3 regions of the Enterobacter bugandensis genome follow, and region 1 is predicted to be linked to each of the others. Evidence: predicted binding sites of a transcription regulator. Region 1 holds the regulator's gene; each other region holds the start of a gene.
What was found. The regulator LexA, encoded in region 1, represses DNA repair genes until DNA is damaged. The targets are predictions, from matches to a motif close to TNCTGTATGTACATACAGNA.

Region 1 (5,815 bases):
ATGAATGCCTATACGCCTGAGGCCCAGGCTGCGCGCCAGCGGCGATCCGATGGAAAAAAGCTCGTTACTGTCGGGGTAGGTGGCGTCATCTGGCCTTTCTACGTCGCGCCAGTGCTTGATACAGTCTGGTTTTTTCATTGTTACATTCCCGGTTTGCGATGCGTCAGGTATAGCACAGCCTGGCGGATATCGGTGTTTTTGCCAGAACATGATAAAGTGAGGGTTTTATCTCCCAGAACATCCGAGGTGCTAAATGGATAAGTCCACAAAAGAGCTGTTAGCGCAGGCCGAAAAGCTGTGCGCGCAACGCAATGTGCGCCTGACCCCGCAGCGCCTTGAAGTCTTGCGCCTGATGAGCCTGCAACAGGGGGCGATCAGCGCCTACGATCTACTCGACCTGCTCCGCGAAAGCGAGCCGCAGGCTAAACCGCCCACGGTGTATCGCGCGCTGGATTTCCTGCTGGAACAAGGGTTTGTGCATAAAGTTGAATCCACAAACAGCTATGTCCTGTGCCATCTTTTCGATCAGCCAACGCATACATCGGCCATGTTTATCTGCGATCGTTGCGGCGTAGTGAAAGAAGAGGGAGCGGAAGGCGTAGAGGACATTATGCACACGCTGGCGGCAAAAATGGGTTTTGCCCTGCGTCATAACGTGATTGAAGCGCACGGGCTGTGTTCTGCATGCGTTGAGGTGGAAGCCTGTCGACATCAGGATGCGTGTCAGCACGACCACTCAATTCTGATAAAGAAAAAGCCGCGTTAGCAGCAAAAGAAAGGCGGCTCTTAAGCCGCCTCTGTGGGTTATTCAGCGTTACCAGCGGTAGTCGTTACGGGTTTCCCAGTCTTTGACTTCGTTTTCCGCCTGATCTTTCGCGTAGCCGTAACGTTCCTGAATTTTACCGACAAGCTGATCGCGCTTGCCTTCAATGACGGTCATATCGTCATCAGTCAGCTTACCCCACTGTTCTTTCGCTTTACCTTTGAACTGCTTCCAGTTGCCGCCGATTTCGTCTTTATTCATCATCGTGTCCTCTTAGTTAAGCGTCGGGTCGTAACGTCCGTTACGTTCTTTTCTGCTGGACGTGATAATAATTGTAGTTGAGGATTCGGCAGTTGATTTCATATTCGGAATCTTTAACCGTCACGATATATCGTGACGGGAAGGAAGCCAGGTATTATTTTGCCAGTGGCGATGCCAGATAAAGGCAAGCGAGAGGCCGCGCAGGGAGAGAAAGACCGCAAGCGCCAGCCACAAACCGTGATTACCCAGCCACGGAAGCGTCAGCAGCGTCAAACCAAACCCCGCCGCCGCAACCGCCATACTGTTGCGCATTTCCGCTCCGCGCGTCGCACCGATAAACATGCCGTCCAGCAGATAACACCACACCCCCACCACCGGCAAGATCACCTGCCAGACGATGTAGTGGTCCGCCAGTTCACGTAAAGCCGGGATCGAAGTGAGTAATGCAATAATGTCACGGCCAAAACAGGCATAAATCAGTGCAAACGCCAGCGCGACCAGTCCCGCTTGTCGACAGGCTGCCCGCCAGACATCCCTAAGCTGGCCACTTTCCCGCGCGCCGTACGCCTGCCCGGAATGCGCCTCAACGGCGTAGGCGAAGCCATCCAGCGCGTAGGCGGTAAACGTCAGCAATGTCATCAGGACCGCATTCACCGCGACGATCTCAGGCCCAAGACGGGCACCAAAAACCGTCAATGCGCCAAAACAGAGTTGTAGCAGAAGCGAGCGCAGCATGATGTCACGGTTGAGCGCCAGCAGTTTACGGATATTGCCGCGCCATGCGGTTTTCAGCATTACGAGGGATATCCCGCGCAGGGCCATCACGCGCCAGACCATCCACAGCCCAATGAGTAAGGTTCCGTATTCGGCAATCGCCGTCGCCAGTGCCGCCCCGCGCACGTCCATATGCAGGCCCATCACCAGCCAGAGATCGAGCACAATGTTGAGAAGGTTTCCCACGACCAGCAAAATCACTGGCGCACGGGCGTATTGCACACCCAGTAACCAACCCAGCAGAACCAGGTTTGCCAGCGAAGCGGGCGCGCTGAGCCAGCGGATTTCCAGGAAGCGACGCGCCTGCTCCAGTACCGCCTCGCTGCCACCAACAACATGGAGCGCAAAGTCTATCAGGGGCGTGCGCAGTAAAACAATGAGTACCCCCGCGCCAAGCGCCAGGATCAGCGGCTGCACCAGCGCACGCGCCAGACGTAACGGATCTTTCGCACCATACGCCTGTGCCGTGAGCCCGGTAGTACTCATACGCAAAAAGAGCAGCAGCATAAACAGGAAGCTGGTTGCCGTCGCGCCAATCGCCACGCCGCCAAGATAAACAGGGGAATCGAGATGACCAATAACGGCCGTATCGACCAGACCCAGCAAGGGCACGGTGATATTGGAGAAAATCATCGGCAGGGCAAGACGCCACAATGCCTTATCAGATGCCGTCAGCAGTGACATGAGAGATACCGGGAAGGGTAAATGAAGCAGGCTACAGCGGAAGCGTAGCCTGTCAGGAAGAGATTACAGCCATTCGCCGTTACGAATCACGCCAACAGCCAGACCTTCAATAGAGAAACTCTGTTCGCGGAGGTCGACCACAATCGGGGTGAACTCGTTGTTTTCGGGCAACAGCTGAACAGTGTTACCCTGTTTTTTCAGGCGCTTAACGGTCACTTCGTCATCAATGCGCGCAACCACCACCTGGCCGTTTCGCACATCCTGCGTTTTGTGAACGGCCAGAAGGTCGCCATCAAGAATGCCGATGTCTTTCATCGACATCCCGCTAACGCGCAGCAGAAAATCAGCGCTCGGCTTGAACATACCAGGATCGACCTGGTAGTGACCTTCAATATGCTGTTGTGCCAGCAGCGGTTCACCTGCAGCAACGCGGCCTATCAGCGGAATGCCCGTCTCTTCTTCCACCAGCAGGCGGATACCACGCGACGCGCCTGACACAATCTCAATCACACCCTTACGCGCCAGCGCTTTCAGGTGTTCCTCGGCAGCATTCGGAGAACGGAAACCCAGACGCTGCGCGATTTCCGCACGCGTGGGTGGCATACCCGTCTGGCCGATATGATCCCGAATGAGATCAAACACCTCTTGCTGCCTGGTCGTTAATGCTTTCATTCCGCCCCCTGGGTGTATATACAGTTATGCTGTGAGTATATACAGTCAAAGGCGATTTTGGAACCAAAAACTGCACAAAAAACCAGGGACTTAATTATTCCTCGAGCATCATCGGAAATGTGACCAAAGCAGCGTGACCCAGGTAATGGCTGCGGTGATAATCGCCAGCAGGACAGCGGCGGAGCCCATATCTTTCGCGCGGCCAGAGAGCTCGTGAAAATCAGAGCCGATCCGGTCGACCACGGCCTCAATAGCGCTATTGAGAATTTCCACTATCATCACCAGAAGTACGGAACCGATGAGAAGCACGCGGGTAATGGCATCTACATCAAGGAAACAGGCGATGATAACCGCGACGATAGCGGCGACACCTTCCTGGCGAAAAGCAGCTTCATTGACCCACGCGGCACGGAAACCTTTCCATGAATAGCCGGCGGCTTTGATGATACGCGTCAACCCAGTGGTATTATTGGCCATTAAAAGAACCTTTTTTAAAAAAGAGCGTCAGTAACAGGAGCTGCAGCGCGTTTCGCTGCCGCCTGAAGTATGACGGGTAACAACAGAAATTTTGCGCGCTTTCTGTTATCCTTGCGCCGCAATTGCATTATTAACCAGAGGCTTTACATCGTTTATGTCCGGCTGGCCACGAATTTACTACAAATTACTTAATTTACCATTAAGCATACTGGTAAAAAGCAAGTCTATCCCAGCAGAACCCGCGCTGGAACTGGGGCTCGATACGTCGCGCCCTATTATGTACGTTTTGCCTTATAACTCTAAGGCAGACCTGCTAACGCTCCGTGCCCAGTGTCTGGCGCATGATTTACCCGATCCACTTGAACCACTGGAAGTTGACGGCACTTTGCTGCCGCGCTACGTGTTCATTCACGGCGGGCCGCGCGTGTTTACCTATTACACACCGAAAGAAGAGTCCATCAAGCTGTTCCACGACTATCTCGACCTGCACCGCAGCAATCCTGACCTGGATGTACAGATGGTGCCGGTATCGGTGATGTTTGGTCGCCGTCCGGGCCGCGAAAAAGGCGAAGAGAACCCGCCGCTGCGCATGCTTAACGGCATCCAGAAATTCTTCGCGGTCTCCTGGCTGGGACGCGACAGCTTTGTGCGCTTCTCCCCTTCCGTCTCCCTTCGCCGAATGGCGGACGAGCACGGCACTGACAAGATCATCGCGCAAAAACTGGCGCGCGTGGCACGTATGCACTTCGCCCGTCAGCGCCTGGCGGCCGTAGGGCCACGTCTTCCGGCGCGTCAGGACCTGTTCAACAAGCTGCTGGCCTCCAAAGCGATCGCCCGCGCCGTTGAAGACGAAGCGCGCAGCAAGAAAATTTCCCATGAGAAAGCCCAGCAGAACGCCATTGCGCTGATGGAAGAGATCGCAGCGAACTTCTCCTACGAGATGATTCGCCTGTCCGATCGTATTCTCGGCTTTACCTGGAACCGCCTGTATCAGGGCATCAACGTGCATAACGCTGAGCGTGTACGTCAGCTGGCGCACGATGGTCATGAGATTGTCTATGTCCCCTGCCACCGCAGCCACATGGACTACCTGCTTCTCTCCTACGTGCTCTATCACCAGGGACTGGTACCGCCGCACATTGCCGCCGGTATTAACCTGAACTTCTGGCCAGCAGGCCCGATTTTCCGCCGCCTGGGCGCGTTCTTTATTCGTCGTACCTTCAAGGGCAACAAGCTCTACTCCACCGTGTTCCGCGAGTATCTAGGCGAGCTGTTCAGCCGCGGCTACTCCGTAGAGTACTTCGTTGAGGGCGGGCGCTCCCGTACCGGTCGTCTGCTCGATCCGAAGACCGGCACGCTGTCGATGACCATTCAGGCGATGCTGCGCGGCGGTACGCGTCCAATCACGCTTGTGCCAATTTACATTGGCTATGAGCACGTGATGGAAGTTGGCACGTACGCCAAAGAGCTGCGCGGTGCGACCAAAGAAAAAGAGAGCCTGCCGCAGATGCTGCGCGGCCTGAGCAAGTTACGCAACCTGGGTCAGGGCTACGTAAACTTTGGCGAGCCGATGCCGCTGATGACGTATCTGAACCATCATGTTCCGGATTGGCGCGAGTCTATCGATCCTATCGAAGCGGTGCGTCCGGCCTGGCTGACGCCAACGGTGAACGGTATCGCGTCCGAACTGATGGTGCGCATTAACAACGCCGGTGCGGCCAATGCGATGAACCTGTGCTGTACGGCGCTGCTGGCTTCACGTCAGCGTTCCCTGACCCGTGAACAGCTCACGGAGCAGCTGGACTGCTATCTGGACATGATGCGCAACGTGCCATACTCGGTTGATTCGACAGCCCCTTCTGCTACCGCCAGCGAGCTTATCGATCACGCGCTGCAGATGAACAAGTTCGAAGTCGAGAAAGATACGATCGGCGATATCATCATTCTGCCGCGCGAGCAGGCCGTACTGATGACGTACTACCGCAACAACATCGCTCATATGCTGATGCTGCCGTCGCTCATGGCGGCCATTATCACCCAGCATCGCCGTATTTCACGTCAGGAGCTGTTGCGCCACGTTGAGACGCTCTACCCAATGCTTAAAGCGGAGCTATTCCTGCGCTGGAGCAAGGAAGAACTGGCCGTTGAGCTGGATAAACTGACGGAAGAGCTGCGCCGTCAGGG
Region 2 (5,815 bases), 1.4 Mb from region 1:
CTGTCTCGACCAGAATTTGTTCCAGCAGAATTTCATCCTGCATGCGGTCAGCAAGATAGCCTTCGCGCCACTCTCGCTGCGCCAGCATCTGCGTGAGCTGTTCGCCAGTAAACGCACCGTTACCGCTGATCGTACCGACTTCACGCAGCTGCTTGCCGATCCAGAGCGGGCAGAGCGGCAAGGTTTCCTGGTCACCGGTATAGCGAACGGCTTCGCGGATTAAACCCGGCCACGCGTCGGCGGCAGGCGCTGGCAATGCAAAACGTTCCGCCACGGCCATCACCCACTGACACCACTGCGCCATGTCGTCCGCATCGGCAATCTGAATGTTGTCTTCGTATTCGCTGTAAACTGCCTGTTCGGCCAGTTCCGGCTCCATCTCCTGGAAGTCCGCCAGCGATTCGCGGTCACCCATCAACACGACGGTCAGCGACAGCGGCATTGACGGCACGGAGACAGGAAGAGGACGAGACTCGTCGTAACCGACCCAGTCAAAGCGCTGTTGGGTCACAACGGTTTTCAGACGCATCCACAGCAGCGGCTGCGAGAGCAAAGTGCGCAGAGAGATGATGAGCACGCCGCCGTTTGCACGATGCACCAGCCCCGGCTGCAGGGAAAGCTCGCCGTTAAACTGGCGCAGACAGCCAAACAGCTGTTCAGCCTCGACCCAATTAGCGGTAATTACCTCGCCGTTAGCAGCAAAACGACCGTCGGCCTGGTCCGCCGGTCCGAAGGTAATATTATGCCCCGCGATACGATACTGGCCGCCAAATACCGCAGTGGTGTCTGGCCGCAGCTGGCGCGTGGCATCCCCAAGCAGCGACAGATATTCCGCTTCTTCCGGGGCTTTCAGCAGCATGAAGGGCGATGTCGCCCACGGGCTTAACGTCTGCTCCAGCGCATAATGTAAGCGTGGTTGCGTATCGCTAAGGATGAATTCGTGTTCTTTTGCGAGATCGGGCTGTGCAAACAGTTCCTGATAGCTCTCGGCATCCGGAACAAGGTCACGCCATGCTAGTTTCGTAATGGTCAAAGTTGATGTTTTTTAGTCAGATGTAAAAGAGTGGAGTATACCGTAAGCGGGGGGCTCTACCCAAGCAGGATTGGTGTTTCAGCAGGCGGATTGGCTGCAGTCACTCACAGGATATGATTTCTTTTCAGCAGATTGCTAAAAAACTGATATTCTGAACAGAGTTACGTGGTAACACTGAGATCGCAATGAAATATCAACAACTGGAAAATCTCGAAAGCGGCTGGAAATGGAAGTACCTGGTCAAAAAGCACCGTGAAGGGGAGCTGATCACCTGCTACATCGAAGCCAGCGCTGCGCAAGAAGCCGTGGATATTTTGCTGACCCTCGAAAATGAACCGGTACAGGTCAATGGCTGGATTGAGAAGCACATTAATCCTGCGTTGTTAAACCGGATGAAGCAAACTATCCGCGCGCGACGTAAACGGCATTTTAATGCTGAGCATCAGCATACCCGGAAAAAATCCATCGACCTGGAGTTCGTGGTCTGGCAGCGTCTGGCCGGGCTGGCACAACGGCGTGGTAAGACCCTGTCGGAAACCATCGTGCAGCTGATTGAGGATGCCGAACATAAAGAGAAGTACGCCAACCAGATGTCGTCGCTGAAAAACGACCTTCAGGCGTTGTTGGGCAAAAAATAGATTTTAGTTTTCTTCAGACAATAAAAAACCCCGCATGGCGGGGTTTTTTTATAAGACGATAACTTATGCCGCTGGCTGAGTTACAACGTCTTTAACGCCTTTAACTTCGATCTCTACGCGACGATCTGGTGCCAGGCAGTCGATCAGTGCAGCGCGAGCTTTAACGTTGTCACAGGTGTTGCCAGTAACTGGGTTAGATTCGCCCATACCACGTGGGGAGATCTTGTTAGCTGGGATACCTTTAGAGATCAGGTAATCAACAACAGACTGAGCACGTTTCTCAGACAGTTTCTGGTTGTAAGCGTCAGAACCGATGCGGTCGGTGAAGCCCAGAACCACTACAGAACCGTCTTTAGGATCCAGGTTGCTCAGCTGGGTGTACAGCTGATCCAGTGCCTGCTGACCTTCTGGTTTCAGGGTCGCTTTGTTGAAGTTGAACAGAACGTCAGACTTCAGAGTGAAGTGCTTGGTCTGTACTTCTGGAGCTGGAGCCGGCGCTGGAGCAACAACTGGTGCTGCATCTTCCTGCTGGCCGAAACGGTAGGAAACACCTACGCTCAGCATGCCGTTGTCTGGACGAACGCCAACGGTAGCACCGTCACCGATGTTGTTAACCCACTGGTATTCCAGACGGGTAGCGATGTCACGGGTCATAGCCCACTCAACGCCACCAGCGAATACTGGGGAAACGCCAGTGTCATGGTCGTCGCCAGCGATGTTGTTGCTGGAGTCTGCACGCCATACCATGCCGCCCAGACGGGTGTACACGTCCAGATCGTCAGTTACTGGGTAACCCAGTTTAGCGGTCAGCTGAACGCCCTGAGCTTTGAAAGCGCCATTGATGGTGTCGCCTTTGTATGGCATACGACCTAACCAGTCGTAACCCATTTCAAAGCCAACATACGGGTTAACCTGATAGCCACCGAACGCACCTGCACCAAGCTGGCTCTCGTGAGTAGGGCCATCGTTGTTCAGGCTGCTGTTGTACCAGCCAGTGTCATGGAACTGAGACCAGCCCAGTTTACCACCTGCATACCAGGTATTATCTTTCGGAGCGGCCTGCGCTACGGTAGCGAAGCCAGCCAGTGCCACTGCAATCGCGATAGCTGTCTTTTTCATTTTTTGCGCCTCGTTATCATCCAAAATTCGCCATGAAGGTCTCAAGAGAGAATCACGGTTAAATCCTTCACCGGGGGGCGTGGTCAAATATAAATCTACCGATATCTTCGGCTTAGGCCGAGCACCCCTGGCGATGTAAAGTCTACAACGTAGCTGAAAACTTACAAGTGTGAAGTCTGTCAGGCATATGAAAAAAAAAGTTCCGTATACCTATTATTTAACATTTTTAGAACGAATTTTGTGCAATAAAATTAAGGAGAACCGCACCAGACAAGCCTTGCCGCAATTTTGAGGCCGGGAACTAAAACCGCATCCTGCGGTCAAAAAAAATTCCAGGAAAAATCTTAATTTCACTCAATGATACAAATTTGAGTGAATTTTTAGCCCAGAAAGTTGTCCTCTGCGATAAGAATCTGGACGAACCGGGCGCATGATAAACCCGATCGCATTCCCTTCTTCAGCCGCTTCGGTCAGACGAAAATGTTCCTCTTCCGTCAATTCTTCCGGTAACCACCCGATCACCACGCTGTAATTTCCGGTGCGTAACGCGCGAATCATCGATTCGACGGTATCGCAGGGAGAAAGCTGGTTGATCTGCATAACCTTTGCCAGCGGCAGGCCTGCAGACTGCACCCATTGGCGGCTCAGTTTCTGCTGTGGCGACAGCCAGAGCTGCCAGCGTGATTGCTGACCAAGCTGCTGTAATAACGGAAGCAGCAGGAGTTGGGTCAACAGAGGCTGGTCTTCACGGTAAACCACTTCACTAATAAGCCCCGTCGAAGCACCCCCAACGGTGTTCTGCGCGACAGTGCCCGCGGTAGAGGAGAGATAAGTTGAGCGATTTGCATAGCCTGAAGTGTACATATTCATTCCAGCCCTGTAGTTACTGTATGGATATACAGTAACCCCTGTATGCATAAAGATCAACCTCATTTTCGGAAAGCGACTCGCAAAATTCATTCAATGTTGATGCCCTTCGAAAAATCATCTTGCTCAACGACGCTAAGTTGCCTATTTTCCTGCTAACGGATCCGCTAGTAAGAAATTTCGTTGTTACTTTATGATTTTGAAGGGAAATATCATGAAAAAGATATCTTATGAACGGATTTATAAATCCCAGGAATACCTGTCACCGCTGGGTGAAATTCATCATCGCGCGCTGTTCGGCGGCTATACCCTGGCAGTGGATGATGCGGTTTTTGCCATGGTGTCAGAAGGTGAGCTCTACCTCCGTGCCTGTGAAGAAAGTGCGAAATACTGTGTGAAAAATGCCGCGTCTTTTTTGACCCTGATGAAGCGGGGCCGTCCGGTGCTTCTCAACTATTACCGGGTGGATGAGGGGCTATGGCAGGACAGGGAGCGTCTGCTTCAGCTCTCCACTTTCGCACTTAATGCGGCAAGAAAAGAGCGTTACCAGCGGCATCAGCGCAATCGACTTAAGGACCTGCCAAACCTGACCTTTCAGCTGGAAGTGTTGCTCTTTGAAGCGGGCATCACCAACGAAGAAACACTGCGGGCGCTTGGCGCAAGGGAGAGCTGGCTGAAGATGCGGGCGAAAAATAAAGCGCTGAGTATCAAAGTGCTATTCGCGCTGGAAGGAGCGATCGAGGGGCTGCATGAGGCGGCACTCCCGGCCGGCATTCGCCGGGAGTTGACGGAGTGGTTTAATGCGCTGCCTGAGCCACTGGAGAATCACTCCTCCAGGTAGCGATTTGCTGTTGCAGCCGGCAAATTTCTGGCAGCAGGGCGATGAGCAGGCCAATCTGCTGCAACACCAGAGGCGCTTTGCTGTCGTTTCCAGGCTCAAGATGCGCAATACGTTGGGTAAGTTCATCCAGCGCCTGTCTCACGCGCGGTTCATCGGCTGGCCGGTGATGCAGTGCATCATCGACATAACAGACCGCGTCATCCAGCAGGTTGAGGATGCCCGGGTTGGTGAGTTTTTCGCGGTGGGCGCCCAGCGTGGAAATATAGCTGGTGAAGGTATGGTTCAGGCAGAGCAGCCGGAAAGCCGTCTCACGAATCTCGGCCGTGGCGCGAGGCTCCGTTGACATGTTAGAGACCACCGAGGCCAGTTCCGCATCGCTGTTGTGCGCATCGCGGCGCGCTATCCGGTAAGCCAGGCGGTTATCGCGGCCCTGATGATACTGCTCAAGGATGGCGTCCAGGTATCGGCAGTTGGCGTTCATAGCCCTGTCTAACACGCGCGGTAGATTACGGAAACGCCAGTCCGGCCAGATAAAGCTGACGGCGGCCCAGGCGATAGCGCAGCCAATCAGGGTATCGAGTACGCGGGGCAGGGCGACCTCGAACCCTTCACCCAGCAGGTTAAAGCAGAGCAGAACCAGCAGCGTGATGAACATTGTGGCATGGGCGTACTGCACGTTGCGAAACGCGAAGAACAGCACGCCGGTGATCACTATCAGGATCAGCTGTCCTTCAATGGACGGCACGAAATAGAGCACCGGAAGGCCAATGGCGACGCCGACCAGGGTGCCGATAATACGCAATGCCAGGCGGTGTCGGGTGGCGTTATAGTTCGGCTGACAGACAAACAGGCTGGTCAGCAGGATCCAGTAGCCGTGGTGCAAACCGGTTATCTGGATAAAAGCATACCCCACGCATAAGACCAGGGACATTCGCACCGCGTGACGAAACAGCGCCGACTCCGGCGTGAAGTTGCGGCTCAGCCTTAGCCACATATCGCTCACGCTGTGCACGCTGTCATCTGCAAGCTGGTTATCCATCTCGCTGCCCGGCAGTGCCATTGCCTGCTCGGACTCAATCGTCGCCAACTGAGCATCAATCGCCCGCAGGTTGTTGAGCAGAAAACCCAGCGCTTTGATCTGTTCCGGTGACGTTCCGCTGGCCTGCACGCGGTCGAGCGCCGCATCAAGATGGCTAAACACGCGTTCGAAGCGGGAGTCGTGCTGATAGGGCGTGCGCAAAAGAATGGAGCGCGCGAGCTGCTGGCATGCCTGTGACTGCATGGACAGCAGGCGCTGAAAGCGGAACATGACGTCGC
Region 3 (5,815 bases), 690 kb from region 1:
CGGTATCGACATGACGAATACCCAGCTCACGTGCCAGCAGCGCCCCCGGTACCAGACCGCCACGGCTGACGGCAATAATGCCTTTCCACTGTTCGGAAGGCATCAGACGCGCAGCCAGTTTGCGTGCGTGAATCTGCAACATGTCCCAGGTGACGACGTATTTTTCGCTCATGTGAAGTGTCCCAGCCTGTTTTTATACGGCTTAAAAAGTGTTCGAGGGGGAAATAGGTTGCGCGAGATTATAGAGATCTGGCGCACTAAAAACCAGTGTTTAGCGCTCCCTGCCTGAGTTTTTACATGCTTTATGCTACCAGCCAGCAGAGAAAGTGGTATTCTCAGTTGCATCTCGCAAGCCTGTCTTGTGGTAACTATTAACCTGCTAACCCTGTGGCCTGCAACCCTGTTTGCAGCGCCTCGACAAGGAGACTTATCGTGTCTGAACTGTCTCAATTATCTCCGCAGCCGCTGTGGGATATTTTTGCCAAAATTTGCTCCATTCCACACCCTTCCTACCATGAAGAACAGCTTGCCGAACATATTATGGGTTGGGCGAAGGAAAAAGGTCTGCACGCAGAGCGCGACCAGGTTGGCAACATTCTGATCCGCAAACCGGCTACCGCAGGCATGGAAAACCGTAAACCGGTTGTACTGCAGGCGCACCTGGACATGGTGCCACAGAAAAACAACGACACCGTTCACGACTTCACTAAAGACCCAATCCAGCCGTACATCGATGGCGACTGGGTAAAAGCGCGCGGCACCACCCTGGGCGCGGACAACGGCATCGGTATGGCCTCTGCGCTGGCGGTGCTGGCTGACGACAGCGTTGAACACGGTCCGCTGGAAGTGCTGCTGACCATGACCGAAGAAGCGGGCATGGACGGCGCGTTCGGTCTGCAGGCGAACTGGCTGCAGGCAGATATCCTGATCAACACCGACTCCGAAGAAGAAGGCGAGATCTACATGGGCTGCGCGGGCGGGATTGATTTCATCTCTACCCTGCCGCTGTCACGCGAAGCGATCCCTGCTGGCTACCAGACCTTCAAGCTGACGCTGAAAGGGCTGAAAGGCGGTCACTCCGGCGGTGATATTCACCTGGGCCTGGGTAACGCCAACAAACTGCTGGCGCGCTTCCTGGCGGGCCATGCGGCCGAGCTGGACCTGCGTCTGGTGGACTTCAACGGCGGCACCCTGCGCAACGCGATCCCACGCGAAGCCTTTGCCACCGTGGCGGTGCCAGCGGCGAAAGCGGACGAGCTGAAAAAACTCTCCAGCGTCTACCTGGATATCCTGAAAAACGAACTGTCGGCGAAAGAGAAGAACCTGACCGTGGTGCTGGAATCCGTGTCTACGGATAAAGCCGCCCTGACCGCGCAGTCTCGCGACAGCTTCGTTCAGCTGCTGAACGCGACGCCAAACGGCGTGATTCGCAACTCTGACGTGGCGAAAGGCGTGGTGGAAACCTCTCTGAACGTGGGCGTGGTGACTATGAGCGACGACAGTGCGGAAATTATCTGCCTGATCCGCTCCCTGATCGACAGCGGTAAAGAGTATGTAGTAAGCATGCTGGAATCTCTGGGTGCGCTGGCGGGCGCGAAAACCTCCGCCAAAGGCAGCTACCCAGGCTGGCAGCCGGATGCAAGCTCTCCGGTGATGGCGCTGGTGCGTGAAACTTATCAGCGTCTGTTCAACAGCACCCCGAACATCCAGGTGATCCACGCGGGTCTGGAATGTGGTCTGTTTAAGAAGCCGTATCCGGACATGGACATGGTTTCCATCGGGCCAACCATTACCGGTCCACACTCGCCGGATGAGCAGGTTCATATTGAAAGCGTCGGTCATTACTGGACGCTGTTGACGGAACTGCTGAAGGCGATCCCTGCGAAGTAATTTGTCGTCTGTTGCCCGGCGGCGCTACGCTTGCCGGGCCTACGATGAGTGTAATCTACAATCCCAAAACCAGCTGACGCTCCAGCTGCGGATCCAGCAGCGTGACGTGCAGTCCCACCAGCCTCACCCCTCGTCCGCCTCGTCGTTCTTCCCACGCCTTTTTCGCCGTTGCGATAAGATCTTCTTTGTTCAGGCGCGGCCAGACGTGCTCCTGCGTCGTCTGCTGAAAGTCGTTAAATTTCAGCTTGATGCCCTGTCGGGCAATCAGTAAATCAGGCTTTACTTTGATCAGGCGTCGCTCCAGCTCCGGATAGAGCTGTTCCGTAATAATGGTTTCGCATTCCGACCAGTCATGGATGTCTTCGCTCAGCGTGCGCTCAACCCCGACCGATTTACGAAGCCGTTCGTTGTTTACATCGCGGTCGTCAATGCCCTGACTGCGCTCCCACAGCACGCGGCCAAACTTCCCAAAGCGCTTGAGCAGCATAGCCAGGTCGCTTCGCTGCACGTCTTCGCAGGTGCGTAACCCCATACTTTCCAGCTTCGCGGCGGAGACTTTGCCTACGCCGGGGATTTTGCCAAGCGGCAGCGTTTTTAAAAACGCCGGGACCTCTTCAGGGGTGATGACGTACTGGCCGTTGGGTTTATTTAAATCGGAAGCAATTTTGGCGAGAAATTTTACCGGCGCGACGCCTGCCGACGCGGTGAGATTCAGCTCGTTGAAAATGGTCTGGCGGATCTCCTGCGCCATCAGGGTAGCGGAGCCGTGACAGTGCAGGCTGTCGGTGACGTCCAGATAGGCTTCGTCCAGCGAAAGCGGTTCAATCAGTGAGGTGTAGCGGGAGAAGATTTCGCGTATATGGTTTGACGCTTCTTTATAGGCGTCAAAGCGCCCGGGCAAAAGAGTAAGGTGCGGACACAGTTTTAGCGCCATCGCCGTCGGCATGGCGCTGCGCACGCCAAATTTGCGTGCAGGATAGTTGGCGGTGCTGATCACACCGCGCTGAACGCGGCTGCCGCCAATGGCGATGGGAATATCCCGCAGCGCCGGGTTGTCACGCATCTCCACTGCGGCAAAAAAGCAGTCCATATCGACATGGATTATTTTGCGCATCGGTCATACCACACATGTATTTATATACAGTATAACAAAAGGCAAAAAATGCGTCAGCTATTTTCCTTACTCACGGTTGTCATATAAACGTGTTACAAACATTCGTAATAAAGCCTTTATATACATACATTTATAAAATCAATGGAGCGTAATTATTCATGAAGAAAATTCTCCCGATTTCGTTACTGTTTCTGGCGAGTGCTGCATCTGCTAGCCCTGCGATCGTTGCCCACCGGGGCGGGACTGCCGATGCACCTGAAAATACCCTGCCAGCCATTAAGCTCGCCCTCGAAAACAAAGCAGATATCGTCTGGATAACCGTGCAGCTCAGTCGGGATGGCGTACCGGTTCTCTATCGACCTGCCGATCTGAAAGCGTTAACCAATCTGCAGGGAAAGGTGTCGCAGTATACCGCTGAAGAACTGGCAAAAGCGGATGCCAGCGTGAAGTGGAAAGATAAGGGCCTGCCGGAAAACCTGCTTAATTCCCCGATACCGACGCTGAAGTCGGTGCTGAGCGCCTGGCCAGATACGCGTTTTTTCATTGACATCAAATCGCCGGATGCCGATCCGGCGACCATGGGCAACGCGCTGCTTAACGTATTGAAAGAGACCAACAGCCTGAATCGCGTTCGCGTTTATTCAACCGAAGATCGCTATATGGAAGCATTGCCTGTCGAAATCCCCCGCTTTGTCACGCGCAGCGAAACCCGCACGCGTCTGGCCACGATTTCGTTGAGCCATGAATGTCTGCCTCCTTCACAAAAAATGGACGATTACTGGTACGGGCTTGAGTTAAACCGAAAAGTAGAAGTGGTCGAGAAATTCACCTTAGGCGAAGGTGTCTCTCCTGCAACATTAACGTGGGACAAAGAGGCCGTTGACTGCTTCCGCTCTCAGGGCAATGCCCATCTGATTTTTATCGGCGTGAACTCTGAAGAGGATTACCAGAAGGCGAAAACACTGGGTGCCGAAGGGGTTCTTGTAGACTCACCAGCCAAAGCCAAAAGCTGGGCAAAATAAATGATAAAGGCCGCACGAAGCGGCCTTTTCCTAGATGATCCTCTGCTGATCCCGGGCCATGCGCTTTTTACGTGCATCGCACGGTTCGGGGCAGTCGCACACCTTTTCCATTCCGATGGAAGAGATACCTCCACAGCTGCCCTGAATGCTTTTACGCTTGATGATCCAGCCTAAAGACATACCGAACACCACCAGCAAAAACACCGCAAAGGTTGCCAGAAAGGTCAACATAATCAGCCTCCGAAATCATCAAGGAGGATGTTTTCATCTTCCACGCCGAGATCTTTGAGCATCTTGATCACGGCGGCGTTCATCATTGGCGGACCACACATATAGAACTCGCAGTCTTCCGGTGCCGGGTGCTGTTTGAGGTAGTTTTCATACAGCACGTTGTGAATGAATCCCGTATAGCCCGTCCAGTTATCTTCCGGCTGCGGATCGGAGAGCGCCACGTGGAAGGTAAAGTTCGGATTCTCACGCGCCAGCTGTTCAAACTCATCGTCGTAGAACATTTCGCGCAGCGAGCGCGCACCGTACCAGAAGCTGATTTTACGCTTGCTGCCGAGACGCTTGAGCTGGTCAAAGATGTGCGAGCGCATAGGGGCCATACCCGCACCGCCGCCGATAAAGACCATTTCAGCGTCGGTATCTTTAGCAAAAAACTCGCCGAACGGACCGGAGATCGTCACCTTGTCGCCTGGCTTAAGAGACCAGATATACGACGACATCACGCCCGGCGGCGCGTCAGGCACGTTTGGCGGCGGCGTGGCGATACGCACGTTGAGCATGATAATGCCCTTCTCTTCCGGGTAGTTAGCCATGGAATAGGCGCGCAGCGCGGGCTCTTTTACCTCGGAAACAAAGCGGAAGAGATTAAATTTATCCCAGTCGGCCCGGTACTCATCGGGCACGTCGAAGTCCGCATACGCCACGGTGTGCGCCGGACACTCAATCTGGATATACCCACCTGCACGGAACGGGACGCTCTCCCCTTCAGGGACACGCAGCTTGAGCTCTTTAATAAACGTGGCTTTGTTATCGTTCGAGATAACCTCGCACTCCCATTTTTTCACGCCGAAAATCTCTTCCGGCAGCTCAATCTTCATGTTCTGACGCACCGCGACCTGGCACGCCAGGCGGCACCCCTCTTTCGCTTCACGCTTCGTGATATGCGACAGTTCAGTAGGCAGAATATCACCGCCCCCCTCTTTCACAGTCACACGGCACTGCCCGCATGAGCCGCCTCCACCGCAGGCTGACGAGACAAAAATCCCGTTGCCCGAGAGCGTATTAAGCAGCTTGTCCCCTGCCGGAGTGCGGATCTGGTTCTGCGGATCGTCATTGATATCAATGATCACGTCCCCGGAATTAACCAGCTTTGCGCGCGCCGCCAGAATCAGCCCTGACAGCACCAGTACTATCAGCGTGAACATCACCACGCCAAGAATAATTTCCATTTGTTAACCCTTATAGCTGCACACCGGAGAAGGACATAAAGCCCAACGCCATCAGGCCGGTGGTGATAAAGGTGATCCCTAAGCCACGCAGCCCCGCAGGCACGTTGGCATATTTCATTTTTTCACGGATCCCCGCCATAGTGACAATCGCCAGCATCCAGCCGATACCGGAACCGAAGCCGTACACCACCGATTCACTGAAGTTGTAATCGCGCTGAACCATAAACGAGACGCCACCGAAGATGGCGCAGTTCACCGCGATCAGCGGCAGGAAGATCCCCAGCGCGTTGTACAGCGACGGGAAATACTTATCGAGGATCATCTCCAGGATT

Region 2: sulA (SOS-induced cell division inhibitor SulA) is a predicted target of LexA. The motif match lies at 3,675-3,694, and genes of this name have one in related genera.
Region 3: dinB (DNA polymerase IV) is a predicted target of LexA. The motif match lies at 3,017-3,036, and genes of this name have one in related genera.

What each region holds. Positions count from the first base shown of each region.
Region 1 covers NZ_LT992502.1:317,313-323,127, reverse strand. Annotated here, with positions in the region: gene DG357_RS01565 (cupin domain-containing protein) at 1-138, opposite strand, end outside; gene zur (zinc uptake transcriptional repressor Zur) at 254-766, shown strand; gene DG357_RS01555 (CsbD family protein) at 815-1,024, opposite strand; partial or broken gene DG357_RS23280 (hypothetical protein) at 1,074-1,148, opposite strand; gene dinF (MATE family efflux transporter DinF) at 1,145-2,482, opposite strand; gene lexA (transcriptional repressor LexA) at 2,546-3,154, opposite strand; gene DG357_RS01540 (diacylglycerol kinase) at 3,263-3,631, opposite strand; gene plsB (glycerol-3-phosphate 1-O-acyltransferase PlsB) at 3,786-5,815, shown strand, end outside.
Region 2 covers NZ_LT992502.1:1,682,669-1,688,483, forward strand. Annotated here, with positions in the region: gene DG357_RS08075 (AAA family ATPase) at 1-1,033, opposite strand, end outside; gene matP (macrodomain Ter protein MatP) at 1,219-1,671, shown strand; gene ompA (porin OmpA) at 1,735-2,790, opposite strand; gene sulA (SOS-induced cell division inhibitor SulA) at 3,145-3,654, opposite strand; gene DG357_RS08095 (TfoX/Sxy family DNA transformation protein) at 3,872-4,498, shown strand; gene yccS (YccS family putative transporter) at 4,455-5,815, opposite strand, start outside.
Region 3 covers NZ_LT992502.1:1,007,373-1,013,187, reverse strand. Annotated here, with positions in the region: gene gpt (xanthine phosphoribosyltransferase) at 1-172, opposite strand, end outside; gene pepD (cytosol nonspecific dipeptidase) at 433-1,890, shown strand; gene dinB (DNA polymerase IV) at 1,946-3,004, opposite strand; gene DG357_RS04830 (glycerophosphodiester phosphodiesterase family protein) at 3,163-4,026, shown strand; gene nqrM ((Na+)-NQR maturation NqrM) at 4,057-4,257, opposite strand; gene nqrF (NADH:ubiquinone reductase (Na(+)-transporting) subunit F) at 4,260-5,483, opposite strand; gene nqrE (NADH:ubiquinone reductase (Na(+)-transporting) subunit E) at 5,494-5,815, opposite strand, start outside.